DNA from 2 places in the Halomonas tibetensis genome. Region 2 is predicted to be linked to the other one. Evidence: predicted binding sites of a transcription regulator. Region 2 holds the regulator's gene; the other holds the start of a gene.
What was found. Region 2 encodes PhoB, which activates phosphate uptake and scavenging genes when phosphate is short. Its sites were predicted from a motif close to TGTCATANNNNTGTCANA; they were not measured.

Region 1: ACFODV_RS05385 (ABC transporter permease subunit) is a predicted target of PhoB. The motif match lies at 1,397-1,414, and genes of this name have one in related genera.

Annotation. Positions count from the first base shown of each region.
Region 1 covers NZ_JBHRSQ010000008.1:71,485-78,659, forward strand. The annotation lists gene ACFODV_RS05375 (Bcr/CflA family multidrug efflux MFS transporter) at 1-202, shown strand, start outside; gene ACFODV_RS05380 (PstS family phosphate ABC transporter substrate-binding protein) at 379-1,335, shown strand; gene ACFODV_RS05385 (ABC transporter permease subunit) at 1,468-3,759, shown strand; gene pstA (phosphate ABC transporter permease PstA) at 3,775-5,451, shown strand; gene pstB (phosphate ABC transporter ATP-binding protein PstB) at 5,538-6,347, shown strand; gene ACFODV_RS05400 (MFS transporter) at 6,443-7,175, shown strand, end outside.
Region 2 covers NZ_JBHRSQ010000009.1:175,278-182,452, forward strand. The annotation lists gene pstA (phosphate ABC transporter permease PstA) at 1-647, shown strand, start outside; gene pstB (phosphate ABC transporter ATP-binding protein PstB) at 675-1,490, shown strand; gene phoU (phosphate signaling complex protein PhoU) at 1,543-2,271, shown strand; gene cysZ (sulfate transporter CysZ) at 2,352-3,083, shown strand; gene phoR (phosphate regulon sensor histidine kinase PhoR) at 3,090-4,385, opposite strand; gene phoB (phosphate regulon transcriptional regulator PhoB) at 4,387-5,076, opposite strand; gene ubiA (4-hydroxybenzoate octaprenyltransferase) at 5,158-6,051, opposite strand; gene ACFODV_RS07140 (chorismate--pyruvate lyase family protein) at 6,084-6,632, opposite strand; gene ACFODV_RS07145 (FAD-dependent oxidoreductase) at 6,706-7,175, shown strand, end outside.

The DNA of each region.
Region 1 (7,175 bases), on a different contig from region 2:
GCTCGATTATTTCCACCACATGAGCGCCACTGCGGCGGCACTGCAGGGCAGCATCCAGTTTTCCTGCGGGGCGCTCGCTGGGGTGCTGGTCGGCGCCTTCGAGGTGGACAGCGCATGGCCCATGGTGGCCACCATGCTCGGCGCCGCGCTGATCGGCAACCTGGGTCTGCGTCTGCTGGCGGGCCGCGCCGGCGATGCCTGAGGCGCGGCTGCTCTGACGGTGAGCTCCGGGAGCGCTGTCACACAAAATTCATCAACCTCTCGCGTCATGTCACCGAAGTGTCACGCGGTCTCCCTATATTCGTTCCCATCGATTCGCGGATAGCGGATCGTGTCCTCAACGCTGCGACAAGCGGCGCACGACACCTGGAGACCAAGATGAAACTCAAGCTTATCGCTGCCGCCGTTATCGGTGCCTCATTCGTCAGCACCGCCGTCATGGCGGAACGCGTCGACCCTAACCTGCCCGACTACGAGTCTGTGAGCGGCATTTCCGGCAATATGACCAGCATCGGTTCCGACACCCTAAACAACCTGATGACTCTCTGGGCCGAGGAGTTCGCGGGCTTATATCCGAACATCAATATTCAGATCCAGGGCGCGGGTTCGAGCACCGCCCCCACCGCCCTGACCGAAGGTACCGCCCAGTTTGGCCCGATGAGCCGCGAGATGCGTACCTCTGAAGTGCAGTCCTTCGAGGACCGTCACGGCTACCCGCCGACCATGGTGCCGGTGGCCATCGACGCCCTGGCCATCTACGTCAACCAGGACAACCCCCTGGAAAGCATCACCGTGCCTCAGGTCGATGCTATCTTCTCCGGCACCCGCCGCTGCGGTTACCCGGAAGACATTACCCGCTGGGGCCAGCTGGGCCTGGAAGGCAGCTGGGCAAACCGTGACATGACCCTCTACAGCCGTAACGCCGTCTCCGGCACCTATGGCTTCTTCGCCGAGAATGCCCTTTGCGGCGGCGACTTCAAGGACTCCATCAACGAGCAGCCGGGTTCCGCCTCGGTGGTACAGGGCGTCAGCGAGTCGATCAACGGCATCGGCTACTCCGGCATTGGCTATATCACCTCTCAGGTCCGCGCCGTACCGGTGGCCCGTGACGAGGGCGAGGAGGCCTTCGAGGTGGATAACGAGAACTACCCGCTGGCCCGCTTCCTGTTCGTCTACGTGAACAAGCACCCCAACGAGGATCTGGCTCCGCAGCAGGTCGAGTTCCTGCGCATGGTGCTCTCCAAGCAGGGCCAGGAAGTGACCGCCCGCGACGGCTATATCCCGCTGCCCGAGACCGTGGCCAGCCGCGTGCGCGGCGAGCTGGGTATCGACTGATCAGCAAATAGTAAAGGCGTTACCCGGGGGCGCTCAGGCGCCCCTTTCTTATTTCTGGAGCTGTCACATAGCTGTCACGGACCCTGCTTACCCTCTCCATATCTTTCCACCTGACGGGATTGCTTATCCGCCATGAATGAAATGTCCCAACTCCCCACGTCGGGTCAAGGCAGGTCGCTACTGCCCACCCCTGAGCAGCGCGAGCGTCTGCGGCGCAAGCGCACGCTGAAGGACAACTTCTCGCGCTATGGCATCGGCGCCGCCGGCATCGGGGTCGTGATCGCTCTCGGGATGATCTTCGTCTACCTGTTCTCCGAGGTCATGCCGCTCTTCAAGTCGGCACAGGTTTCGACTGAGCAGACCTATGCCATTCCCGGGCTGGAAGACGGCGAGTCACTCGAGCACCTGACCATCGACCGCTACGACACCCTGGGGGCGAGCTTCACCGACACGGGGCGCATCACCTTCTTCGACCTGGATGGAGGGGCCTTGCGTTCGTCGTTCGAGATGCCTCGGCCCGATGGCGCAACGCGCTCAGTTTTCGCGACCGCCTTCGCCACCACGGGAGCCTTCGCCTACGGCTACGACAACGGCGCCATAAGCCTCGGCCAGGTTGACTACGCGATCACCTATCCCACCGGCAGCCTTCGACATATCGAGCCTGAGCTTAAGTTTCCCTTCGGCGAGGAGCCCCTGATACTGGACGATGAGGGACGTGCCATTAATGTGCTGGGTCTGCAGGTCAGCGACCGCGGTACCTATGCCGCTGCTGAACTCGAGGACGGCACCCTGATGGTGACCTCTTTCGATCGCCAGGAGAACATCATGACCGGTGCGGTGACCGTGGAGCAGACCACGGCCGAGCTGCCCGGCTTCGAGGGCCGCGCCCGGCAGATCCTGATCGACAATCGCTACCGTCACCTCTACGTCTCTGACGACGCCGGTTACATCCATCACTACAACATTGGCAACCTCAGCAATCCCCGCTACCTCGGGGCCGTTCAGGTCACGGACAGCGGCTACGTGTCGGAGATGACCTATCTCAATGGGACGGTATCGGTCATTGCCGGCACCTCCGATGGCCAGGTGCGCCAATACTTCCCGGTGCGAGATGCCCAGAACCAGTACGACCTGACTCATATTCGTGATTTCGCCCGCTATGACGCCCCGATCACCCATATTGCAGTGGAGCACATGCGACGAGGCTTCCTGGTGGGTGACGAGCTGGGCAACCTGGGCATTCATCACTCCACGGCGGGGGCTGACGTCTTCGATGCGCCGATGACCGAAGGTCCCCTGACGCGTATCGCCATCTCGCCGGTCAACTCGTTGGCGCTGTTTGCCGACGAGAACCATCAGCTCCAGGTGGCCAGCGTCAATAATGCGCATCCCGGTATCTCCTTTTCCTCCCTGTGGCAGAAGGTCTGGTACGAGGGCAGCAGCCAGCCACGCTATGTGTGGCAGTCCACGGCCGGCGGCGACGAGTATGAACCCAAGATGAGCCTGATGCCCCTGACCCTGGGCACCCTGAAGGCGGCCTTCTACGCGATGCTGTTTGCCACGCCGCTGGCGCTGATGGGGGCCATCTATACCGCCTACTTCATGTCGCCGAAGCTGCGCGGCAAGGTGAAGCCCACCATCGAGGTGATGGAGGCGCTGCCCACGGTCATCCTCGGCTTCCTGGCCGGGTTGTGGCTCGCCCCCTTCGTCGAGAATCGACTGCCGGCGGTGTTCAGCATCCTGATCCTGATGCCCATTGCCATGCTGGTCTTCGCCTACCTCTGGAGTCGCCTGCCCGAGCGGCTGCGCACCCGGGTGCCTGACGGCTGGGAGGCGGTGCTGCTGATGCCGATCATCATTTTCGTCGGCTGGGCCTGCGTCACGGCGAGCCCCTACGTGGAGATCATGTTCTTCGATGGCAGCATGCGCCAGTGGCTGACCGACAACGGCTTCACCTACGACCAGCGCAACGCCTTGGTGGTAGGTATCGCTATGGGCTTCGCGGTGATCCCGACCATCTTCTCCATCGCCGAGGATGCGGTTTTCACCGTGCCCAATCACCTCACCCAGGGCTCCCTGGCGCTGGGCGCCACCCGTTGGCAGACCGTGGTTGGTGTAGTACTGCCTACCGCCAGCGTTGGCATGTTCTCCGCGGTGATGATGGGCTTCGGCCGCGCGGTGGGTGAGACCATGATCGTGCTGATGGCCACCGGCAACAGCCCGATCATGAACTTCAATATCTTCGAGGGCATGCGCACCCTGTCGGCCAATATCGCGGTGGAAATGACGGAAGCCGCGGTGGGTTCCAGCCACTTCCGGGTCCTGTTCCTGGCCGCCCTGGTTCTGCTGGGCATGACCTTCCTGGTCAATACGCTGGCCGAGATCATTCGTCAGCGACTGCGTAATCGCTACGGCAACCTCTGATACCGGGAGACTCTGATGAAACTTTGGTGGAAAAGCGGTGCCCCCTGGGTGTGGTTGAATGCCGGCGCGGTGGCGATTTCGGTCATCATGGTAGTTGGGCTGATCGGTCTGATCGCGGTGCGCGGCCTCAGCCACTTCTACCCCACAGAGATTGTCGAGTTCCAGGTCGGCGACCCCGAACTGGGCCTTGGCCAGATGGTGATGGGGGAGCACGTACGTGCCGAGACCATCCCGGTCCCGGTGGCCCGAGATGCGGGAATCGCGGTGCCCCCCGAGCTAGGCGACGGTGAACTGGTGACCCGGCACCTGATCAAGCAGGGAAACCGCGACGTGACCGGCAATGATTTTGCCTGGTACGCCGATCTGCAGATGACGGAGTGGCAGGCTCCACCCGACGCCATGCGTCTGGAGCGCCGCGAATGGGGCGACTTCTACGGTTATCCGCTGCGGGTGCTGGAGGACGGCGAGGTGGTCGCCGAAGGAGAGGGGCTGTGGGACACGGTGCAGTCACGGGTCGCTCGCGCCAACATCCTCTATGGGGAGCTTAACCGAGTCGAGCGTAACGACGTTGGGGTGATCAGTTCGGAAATGGAGGAGCTGCGCCTGCGTGAGCGGGCTCTGCAGCGTGATCCCGATATCGAGCCCGCAGCGCTTCAGGCGCAGTTGAGTCAGATCCAGGATCGGCAGGCCATTCTGGATCAGGAGTTTCAGGTCCTGAGCAGTGAGATCGACATCCTGCGCCGGGAGCTCTATCGCGACACCCTGGTGGCCACGGTCACTGGCGGCCAGGAGGTGCAGATTCGCGTCGGCGACATCGTGCGGGCCGTGAAGCCCAACAGCCTGACCCTGACCGACAAGGTGGTGGAGTATCTACAGCAGTTCTGGGCCTTCGTCAGCGGCGAGCCCCGCGAGGCCAATACGGCCGGCGGCATCTTTCCGGCGATCTTCGGCACCGTGACCATGGTGCTGCTGATGTCGATGATCGTCAGCCCCTTCGGCGTACTGGCTGCTATTTACCTGCGCGAGTATGCCAAGCAGGGGCCACTGTTGCGCCTGATCCGTATCTCGGTCTACAACCTCGCCGGGGTGCCCTCCATCGTCTACGGGGTCTTTGGCCTGGGCTTCTTCATCTACACCATGGGGGGGTCCATCGACCAGCTGTTCTACTCGGAGCGGCTGCCATCTCCCACCTTCGGGTCGCCGGCGTTGATCTGGGCCTCGCTGACGCTGGCGCTGCTGACCCTGCCGGTGGTGATCGTCTCCACCGAGGAAGGCCTGTCGCGGATTCCCTCATCGGTGCGCCATGGCTCCCTGGCGCTGGGGGCGACCAAGTCCGAGACGCTCTGGAAGGTGGTGGTGCCGCTGGCCACGCCGGCGATGATGACCGGCATGATCCTGGCCATTGCTCGGGCCGCGGGCGAGGTGGCGCCGCTGATGCTGGTGGGGGTGGTCAAGCTGGCGCCGACCCTGCCGGTGGATTCTACCTTTCCGTTCATTCATCTGGAGCGGCAGATCATGCACCTGGGCTTCCATATCTATGACGTTGGCTTCCAGAGCCCCAACGTCGAGGCTGCCCGCCCGCTGGTCTATGCCACGGCACTGGTGCTGGTGATCCTGATCATCGTCCTCAACCTGACCGCCATTAGCATTCGTAATCGGCTGCGCGAGCGCTACCGCGCCGCCTCGGACTGATGGACGGCGATTCTCCGGATAACGATCGGCGGTCAAGGCCGCCGATCACCAGAACACGAGACACGAGACACTAGACCATGACCTCAATGACTACCGCTCCCCGTCCCGTCGCCAGCCCTGCCAAGACTCCCTCGGGAATGAAGGGCGTCACCTTCCAGGTGCGCGACCTCAACCTCTACTACGGCAAGGAGCAGGCGCTCAAAGGCATCAACTTGGACATCCCGCGTAACAAGGTCACCGCCTTCATCGGGCCGTCCGGCTGTGGCAAGTCGACCCTGCTGCGCTGTTTCAATCGCATGAACGACTTGGTGGACATATGCCGGGTCGAGGGCAAGATCCTGCTCGACGGCGACGACATCTACGCCCGCGGTGTCGACGTAGCCGAGCTGCGTCGCAAGGTAGGCATGGTGTTCCAGAAGCCCAACCCCTTTCCCAAGTCGATCTATGAGAACGTGGCCTATGGGCTGCGCCTGCAGGGCGTCAACAACAAGGCCGTCCTCGATGAGGTGGTGGAACGCTCGCTGCGCGGCGCCGCGCTGTGGGACGAGGTCAAGGACCGCCTGGGCGACAACGCCTTCGGCTTGTCCGGCGGCCAGCAGCAGCGTCTGGTGATCGCAAGGGCCATTGCCATCGAGCCCGAGGTAATCCTGCTCGATGAGCCGGCCTCGGCGCTGGATCCCATCTCCACGCTGAAGATCGAGGAGCTGATCAATGAGCTCAAGGACAAGTACACCATTCTGATCGTGACCCACAACATGCAGCAGGCGGCCCGGGTCTCCGATTACACCGCCTTCATGTATCTGGGTGACCTGGTGGAGTACGATGAGACCGACAAGATCTTCACCGAACCCGCAAAGAAGCAGACCGAGGATTACATCACCGGCCGCTACGGGTAAGGCCCTCGAGAGACCGTTGAGCGGCCGGGACGGGAACTGTCCCGGTCTGCCTTTACTGATACTGGTCCGGTAGACATGACAGAGGACGTCGTTGCGTGTTCGGCCGCCATCCCCACCTCACATTGACGCTCAGGCTGGGGGTCACCCAGACCGTGGCCTGGGCCTCCAGCTACTACCTGCCGGCGATTCTGGCCGTGCCCATGGCGGCCGAACTGGGCATCCCGAGCGTGAGAGTCTTCGCCGCCTTCTCGTTGGCCCTGGTGGTCTCGGCGGTCCTCGGGCCCTTCGTGGGGCGCTGCATCGACCGGCGCGGCGGGCGCGACATGCTGGTGTCTTCCAACCTGGTGCTGGCCACGGGCCTCGTGCTGATGAGCCTGGCCCAGGGCACTGCGAGCCTGCTGCTCGCCTGGGTGGTCACCGGTATTGGGATGGCCATGGGGCTCTATGATGCCGCCTTTGCGACCCTGGGGCGGCTGCTGGGGCGTCAGGCCCGGGCGTCGATCACCGGCGTCACCCTGCTGGCCGGTTTCGCCAGCACCATTGGCTGGCCACTCACGACCTGGTTGGATGCCGAACTGGGCTGGCGCGCCGCCTGCCTCGTGTGGGTCGGGCTGCACCTGTTTCTCGGACTTCCGCTCAACTGGCGGCTGCCCAAAGCAGGCCCCATCGAAGCGCTGGTGGCCCATAGCGATGATCCGCCACCCCCGCGGCGGCCGCGACTGGCCATGGGGCTGCTGGCCTATGTATTTGCGGCCGGCTGGTTCGTCTCAACGGCCATGGCGGCCCACCTGCCGCGGTTGCTCCAGGAGACCGGCGTCACGCTGTCGG
Region 2 (7,175 bases):
CTCATCTGGTGCGCATCGCGGTCCGCAACCTGGCCGGCGTGCCCTCCATCGTCTACGGTGTGTTCGGGCTGGGGGTATTCGTCTACGGCATTGGCGGCAGCCTGGACGAGTGGTTCTTCGCCGATCAGCTACCCTCACCCACCTTTGGAACCGGTGGATTGCTGTGGGCCTCGCTGACCCTGGCGTTGCTGACGCTGCCGGTGGTGATCGTCGCCACCGAGGAGGGTCTGGCCCGGGTACCGGACAACCAGCGCGAGGGAGCCCTGGCGTTGGGCGCCACCCGGGTAGAGATGCTGACCCGGGTGGTGCTGCCCATGACCGCACCGGCCATGCTCACCGGGGTTATACTGGCTGTGGCGCGAGCCGCCGGCGAAGTGGCGCCGCTGATGCTGGTGGGGGTCGCCAAGTTGGCACCCCAAGTGCCGGTAGACGGTGAATTTCCCTATATTCATCTTGAGCGGAAGTTTATGCACCTGGGCTACCACATCTACGATGTGGCCTTCCACGGAGACGACGTTCAGGCGGCTCTGCCGCTGGTCTACGCCACCGCGTTGCTACTGGTGCTGGTGATTCTGGTGCTTAACCTGACTGCAATATTTCTGCGCCATCATCTGAGGGCGCGTCATGGAGCGCGGCCTCGCCATTAGCGGCAACGCTCGAGGAGTGTGAACCCGATGTCCGTCTTCCCGTCGCCACAGTCCGTTGCCGGCGGCCCGATCATCGACTTTGACTCCGCTGCGTGCTGCCTGGAGATCGAGGGACTGAGTCTGGCCTATGGGGAGACACCGGCCCTTCGTGAGCTCACGCTGCGCGTGCCGCGCCATCGGGTCACGGCCTTCATCGGGCCATCTGGCTGCGGGAAGTCGACGTTGCTGCGTGCCTTGAACCGGCTCCATGACCTCAACGATGACGTGCGTCTGAATGGAAGGATTCGTCTCGAAGGGCAGGATATTCATGCCCCTGAGGTGGAAGTGGCGAAACTGCGGCGACGCGTGGGAATGGTCTTTCAGGCGCCCAATCCCTTCCCCATGTCAATTTACGACAACGTGGCTTTCGGGTTGCGATTGCAAGGCGGGATCCGCAAGAGGCAACTGGATGACATTGTCGAGTGGGCGCTGCGTTCGGCGGCACTGTGGGATGAGGTGAAGGATCGGCTCAAAAGCTCGGCCTGGGCGCTCTCCGGCGGCCAGCAGCAGCGTTTGGTGATCGCTCGCACCCTTGCGGTACGCCCCGAGGTGCTGCTGCTGGATGAACCCGCATCGGCACTGGACCCTATTTCGACGCTAAAGATCGAGGAGCTGATCCGCAACCTGAAGTCGCAGCTGACGCTGGTGCTGGTCACCCACAACATGCAGCAGGCGGCGCGGGTCTCTGACTACACCGCCTTCCTGCAGGAGGGCGAACTGGTGGAGTATGGCGCCACCGACACCCTGTTCACCAACCCGCGCCTCGCGCGAACCGAGAACTACATCACCGGGCGCATGGCCTAACGGCGGGCCCCAAGACCCGAGCCCCCAGGCCCATTCCCAGGAGAGGATCACCATGGACATTACCAGCGATATCCACAGCCGCCATATCTCGCGGCAGTTCAACCATGAGCTCGAGGAGCTCAAGACCCACCTGATGGCCATGGGCGGTCTGGTGGAGAGACAGGTCCAGGAGGCCGTGGAGGCGCTGCTCGCAGGGGACTCCGAGCTGGCTGAGCGCGTGGTGGAAAACGACCGTGCGGTCAACGACATGCAGATGAAGATCGATGAGGAGTGCACCCAGGTGTTGGCTCGCCGACAGCCTGCGGCTTCCGATCTGCGCCTGGTACTGGCGGTGATGCGAGGCGCCTCCGACCTGGAACGCATCGGCGACGAGGCGAGCAAGATCGCCCGCAACGCCGGTGATCTGATCAAGGTCGACAACGGCACTCGCGGCTTCGTTGAGGTGCGAATGATCAGTGAGCACGTCCGCCGCATGGTGCGTGACGCCTTGACCTCCTTCGCTCGCTTCGACATTGAATTGGCGTTTGAGCTGGTTCATGAGGACGAAAAGGTGGACGAGGAGTACCGCAGTGCCATGCGTTCGCTGATGACCTTCATGATGGAAGATGCTCGCTCGATCACGCCGATTCTCAACTTGATGTGGATCCTGCGCGCCCTGGAGCGCATCGGCGACCACGCCAACAACCTGGCCGAGTACGTGGTCTACCTGGTCAAGGGTCTCGATATCCGTCACACCGATCTCGAGGATCTGGACGAGAAGGCGATCACCCGCAAGGACTGACCGGATTCGGTTATTGATCGTTAATCACGCAGGCCACCGCCCTGGGGGTGGCCTGCGCTGTGTCGTCTGAAGGAATCACCATGCTCGATGCCATCACCGCCCTGACCCGGGGTACCCGTCTGGCCTACTCTCCGGGCCTGAGGCGCTATGTCTTCGCCCCGATCGTCGTTAACCTGCTGGTGTACGGCGCCATGCTGCGGTACGTGCTGGCCAACTTTGGCGGCTGGCTGGATGGCTGGATGGCGCTGGTACCCGGATGGCTTGCCTGGCTCGAGTGGCTAATCTGGCCGCTGTTCATGATCAGCCTGGTGGTGATCGTGCTTTTCACCTTCACGCTACTGACCCACCTGATCGCCGCGCCCTTCTATGGCTTTTTGGCGGCTAAGGTCGAGGTAGTGGCGACCGGGCGGCCCCCCCTGGACGATCGCAGCTTTATGAAGACGGCGGTGGATGCCCTGGGACGCGAGCTGGTCAAGCTTGCCTATATCGCGCCTCGGGCACTGCTGCTGCTGGTGGTGAGCTGGATTCCTGGCCTCAACCTGATCGCACCGCTGCTCTGGGCGCTGTTCTCGGCCTGGGTGATGGCCATCGCCTATCTGGACTATCCCATGGATAACAACATGGTGGGCTTCGCGGACATGCGCCGTCGGCTGGCGGCGCGCTGGTGGCAAAGCCTCACCTTTGGCGGCTGCGTGACCCTGGTGACCTGGATTCCGCTGGCTAACCTCTTCCTGCTGCCGGGGGCCGTTTCCGCTGGCGTCCTGATGTGGGATCGGCACTACCGAGACCTGGGCGCTCCAGCGGCTCGTTAAGGCCCGCTACGCTGTCTCCGACCTGAGCCGTTCGGCAGGAAACAGGCAGCTGAAGCGGGCGCCTTGGCCGGGGTGTGAGTCGATCTCCAGGCGGGCATCGTGGCGCAGCAGAACGTGCTTGACGATGGCCAGCCCCAGGCCGGTGCCGCCGGTGGCGGCACTGCGTCCCTTGTCGACCCGATAGAAGCGCTCGGTGAGCCTCGGCAGATGCATCGGGTCGATGCCCTTGCCGTTATCTTCAACCTCCAGGTTGGCGCCGTCACGCCCGGGAACCCAGCGCAGCACGATGCGGCTGCCCTCGGGAGTGTAGCGTACCGCGTTGAAGGCCAGGTTGGAGAGCGCGCTGCGTATCTCCTGTTCGCTGCCGAGCAGTGCCCTGGGCTCCACCAACTCCACCTCGATGGTGTGGCGGCCGGCGGAGAGCGCTGCGGCATCGCGCTGCACGCTTTCCAGCAGTGTCGCCATCGCCAGGGGGGCATGATCTTCGCCGCCGCGATCGATCTCCAGGCGCGACAGCAGCAGCAGGTCGCTCACCAGGTTTTGCATTCGATGGGTCTGTTCCTGCATCTGATGCAGACCCCGGGCGAAGCGCGGCGGCAGCTGGTCGGCGTAGGTGTCATAGGTCTCCAGGTAGCCGGCCAGTACGGTGAGCGGGGTACGCAGCTCGTGGGAGACATTGGCCACGAAGTCGCGTCTCATCTCCTCCAGGCGGTGCAGGCGGGTGATGTCGCGGGCCATCAGCAGCCGCTCATCATCGCCGTAGAGAGTAATCTGGAACTGCAGCACCATCTGCTCATCGATGGGCGAGCGTAGGGTCAGCGGCTCCCGGTAGTCGCGCGTGTGGAAGTAGTCGATGAAGCGAGGGTCGCGCAGCAGGTTGGTGATGTGGTGACCGCGGTCATGGGAGGTTCGCAGTCCCAGCATGCGTTCGGCGGCGCTGTTCCACCATTCCATATCACCATGGCGGTCGAGCATCACCACGCTGTCGCGCATCGCCTCGGAGGACTCCTGGATGCGTTTGATGATGCCCAGCAGCCGCTCCTGGGTATGACGTTGCCCTTTCTGGTAGCGATACAGGCGGTCGAAGAGCTCGCCCCACACCCCCGTGGCGGCAGGGGGCTCGGCCTGGGGCGTAAGCGTCAGCCAGCGGTGAAGACGGTAGAGCCGTTGGAGATGAAAGACCAGACAGGCGGCAAGCCCGATGGCCAGTCCTAACCCGGCGTAGGACACAATCCAGCCCACCAATAGGCCGCCAGCGGCCAGCAGGAGGAGACGCCACACTTCTCGCTTCCAGAGGCCCACGTCAACCCTTGGCAGAGAACCGGTAGCCGGTGCCGCGCACCGTCTGTACCAGATGCTGGTGACGCTCGCCAAGCGCCTTGCGCAGGCGACGGATATGCACGTCCACGGTGCGCTCCTCTACGTAGACATTGCCACCCCACACCTGATCCAGCAGTTGGCTGCGGGTATAGGCACGTTCCTGGTGAGTCATGAAGAACTGCAGCAGGCGATACTCGGTGGGGCCCATTTCCACGGCCTTGCCGCTGGCGATAACCCGATGACTGACCGGGTCAAGGAGCAGGCCGTCCACCTCCACGGCCTCTTCGATTCCCTGGGGCGTGGCGCGTCGCAGCACCGCCTTGAGGCGGGCGACCAGTTCACGGGGCGAGAAGGGCTTGGTGATGTAGTCGTCGGCACCAGCCTCGAGTCCCTGGATCTTGTTGTCCTCCTCTCCCTTGGCAGTGAGCATGATGATCGGCAGCTCGGCGGTAGTCGGTTCGCGTTTGAGGCGCCGGGCCAGTTCGATGCCGCTGGTACCAGGCATCATCCAGTCGAGCAGCACCAGGTCGGGCTGGTGGTCGACGATCATGGCGTGTGCGGCCTGGGCGTTGTCCGCCTCGAGCACGCGGTAGTCTGCCATCTCAAGCGCCACCGCGATCATCTCGCGGATCGGCGCTTCATCATCGACGATCAAAACGGTCTTGGCGGTCATCCGGAGGCCTCGGAGCAGTGACGGATCGATGACGATCTCACCACGCTAGTATGACACTCGCATGACAATGCCGCCTGCGCTTCATGCCCCGGAGGCCGGCCAGAGGCTGAGAGCGAGGCCGGCGAATACCAGAAGCCCCGACCAGTGGTTATTCAGGAAGGCCTGGAAGCAAGGGTCGCGCTCGCGGTGGCGGATCAGGAACTGCTGGTGCACGAAGGTGGCCGCCATGGCCGCCAGGCCCAGCCAGAAAAAGCCGCCCAATCCCAGGCGCAGCCCCACCCAGGTCAGCAGCAGCAGCGTCAGGCCTTGGAGCAGTCCGATCATGAGCCGATCGGCACGACCGAACAGCACCGCCGTGGACTTGATGCCGATCCTGAGGTCGTCGTCGCGGTCGACCATGGCGTACTGGGTGTCGTAGGCCACGGTCCATGCCATGTTGGCCAGGAACAGCAGCCATGCCTCGGCGGGGATATGGCCCAGCACCGCGCCGAAGGCCATGGGGATGGCCCAGGAGAAGGCGGCGCCGAGGAACAGCTGTGGCAGGTGGGTGTAGCGCTTCATGAAGGGGTAAATAAAGGCCAGCGCTACGCCCACCAGTGAGAGCATCACGGTGAAGAGGTTGGTGAACCAGACGAGCACGAAGGCGGCCATCACCAGGATCAGGAACAGCGCCTGGGCTTCCCCTTCGCTGATGCGGCCGGTGGCCAGGGGGCGGTGGCGGGTGCGTTTGACGTGACCGTCGAAGTGGCGGTCGGCGTAGTCGTTGACCACGCAGCCGGCGGCGCGCATCAGGTAGACGCCGGCGATAAAGATCAGCAGCACGTTTCGGCCAGGGATGCCCTCGGCGGCTACCCATAGGGCCCACAGGGTGGGCCACATCAGTAGCCAGGTGCCGATGGGACGGTTCAGGCGCATCAGCTGCAGGAAGTCAGGCACCCGGGCAAGTCCCTTGGGGTGCATCAGGGAACGGTCCATCTCTACCTCACGAAAGTCGGCGTGGGAAGAGCCTAGCGCGAAGGGAGGCCAAGGTCATCCGCCATGGCGTCCAGGAACCATTCCTGCACCAGCACCCGGAAGTCGCCGTGGCGAAACACCGAGCGGCGTCCCCAGGGCCCGACGGCATCGTGGAAGCCGGCGGGGGCCGAGGTCACCTCGATGTCGCTACGCTCGAGATCCGGCTGGCGAAACAGCCAGCTGCCCAGGGAGCGCTCGCCGAGGCGTGCCAGCTCGTGCTCTGGCAGGCCCGCTAGCGGCGCCACCGAGCGTGCCACTACCCAGGGGCGCTCTCCCAGGCAGAGTGCCACCTCGCGTAGCCAGGCACGCTGGCCGTGGGCGATGTCCAGCGCTTGAGCCTCGTCACGACGCGGGGTCCCGAGGCGCTGGTCGAGCAGCTGGACGCGGAAGGCGCTGGGGGCGCCGGCCTCGGTGAGGCGCAGGGTAAGAGAGTCCCGAGAGCCGACCCAGCGGCGCCAGGCGGGGCTCATGGCGGGCCGGGCGGCGGCCAGAGAGATCCAGTGCGCCGGGGCGCTGGTGTCGGCAGGCGGCAGGTCTGACACCGTTAGGCTCCGCGTCGATTCAGGGCAGGTAGTGTAACATGCGGTGTCATCTCCACCCTGACCGAGGAGTTCCATGAGCGCTCCCCTGACGATTATCGGCTCCGGCATGGCGGGCATCGGCTTGCTGCGGGCTCTGCGCGCCATCGATGCCGAACGTCCCATTACCCTGATCACCGCCGATAGCGGCGACGACTATGCCAAGCCGTTGCTTTCTACCGGTTTCGCCAAGCGCCTGCCGCCGGATCGCCTGGCGGTGCGTGACGCCCTGCGGTTAGCAGAGGAACTCGGCGTCGTGGTGCGCACCCACACTCGGGTCGAGGCCATCGACACGGTGGCGCGCACCCTGCAGATTGGTACCGAGCGGCTGCCCTGGAGCGAGCTGGTGCTGGCCACCGGGGCGGCGCCGGCGGTGCCCTTCGCGGTTTCTGACGCGCTGGCGGCCAGGGTCTTCACCATCAACGATCTGGATGATTACCGTGCCTTCCATGGCGCGCTGGAAGCGCTGGGACGGCCGGGTCGGGTGGCCATTGTCGGCGCGGGGTT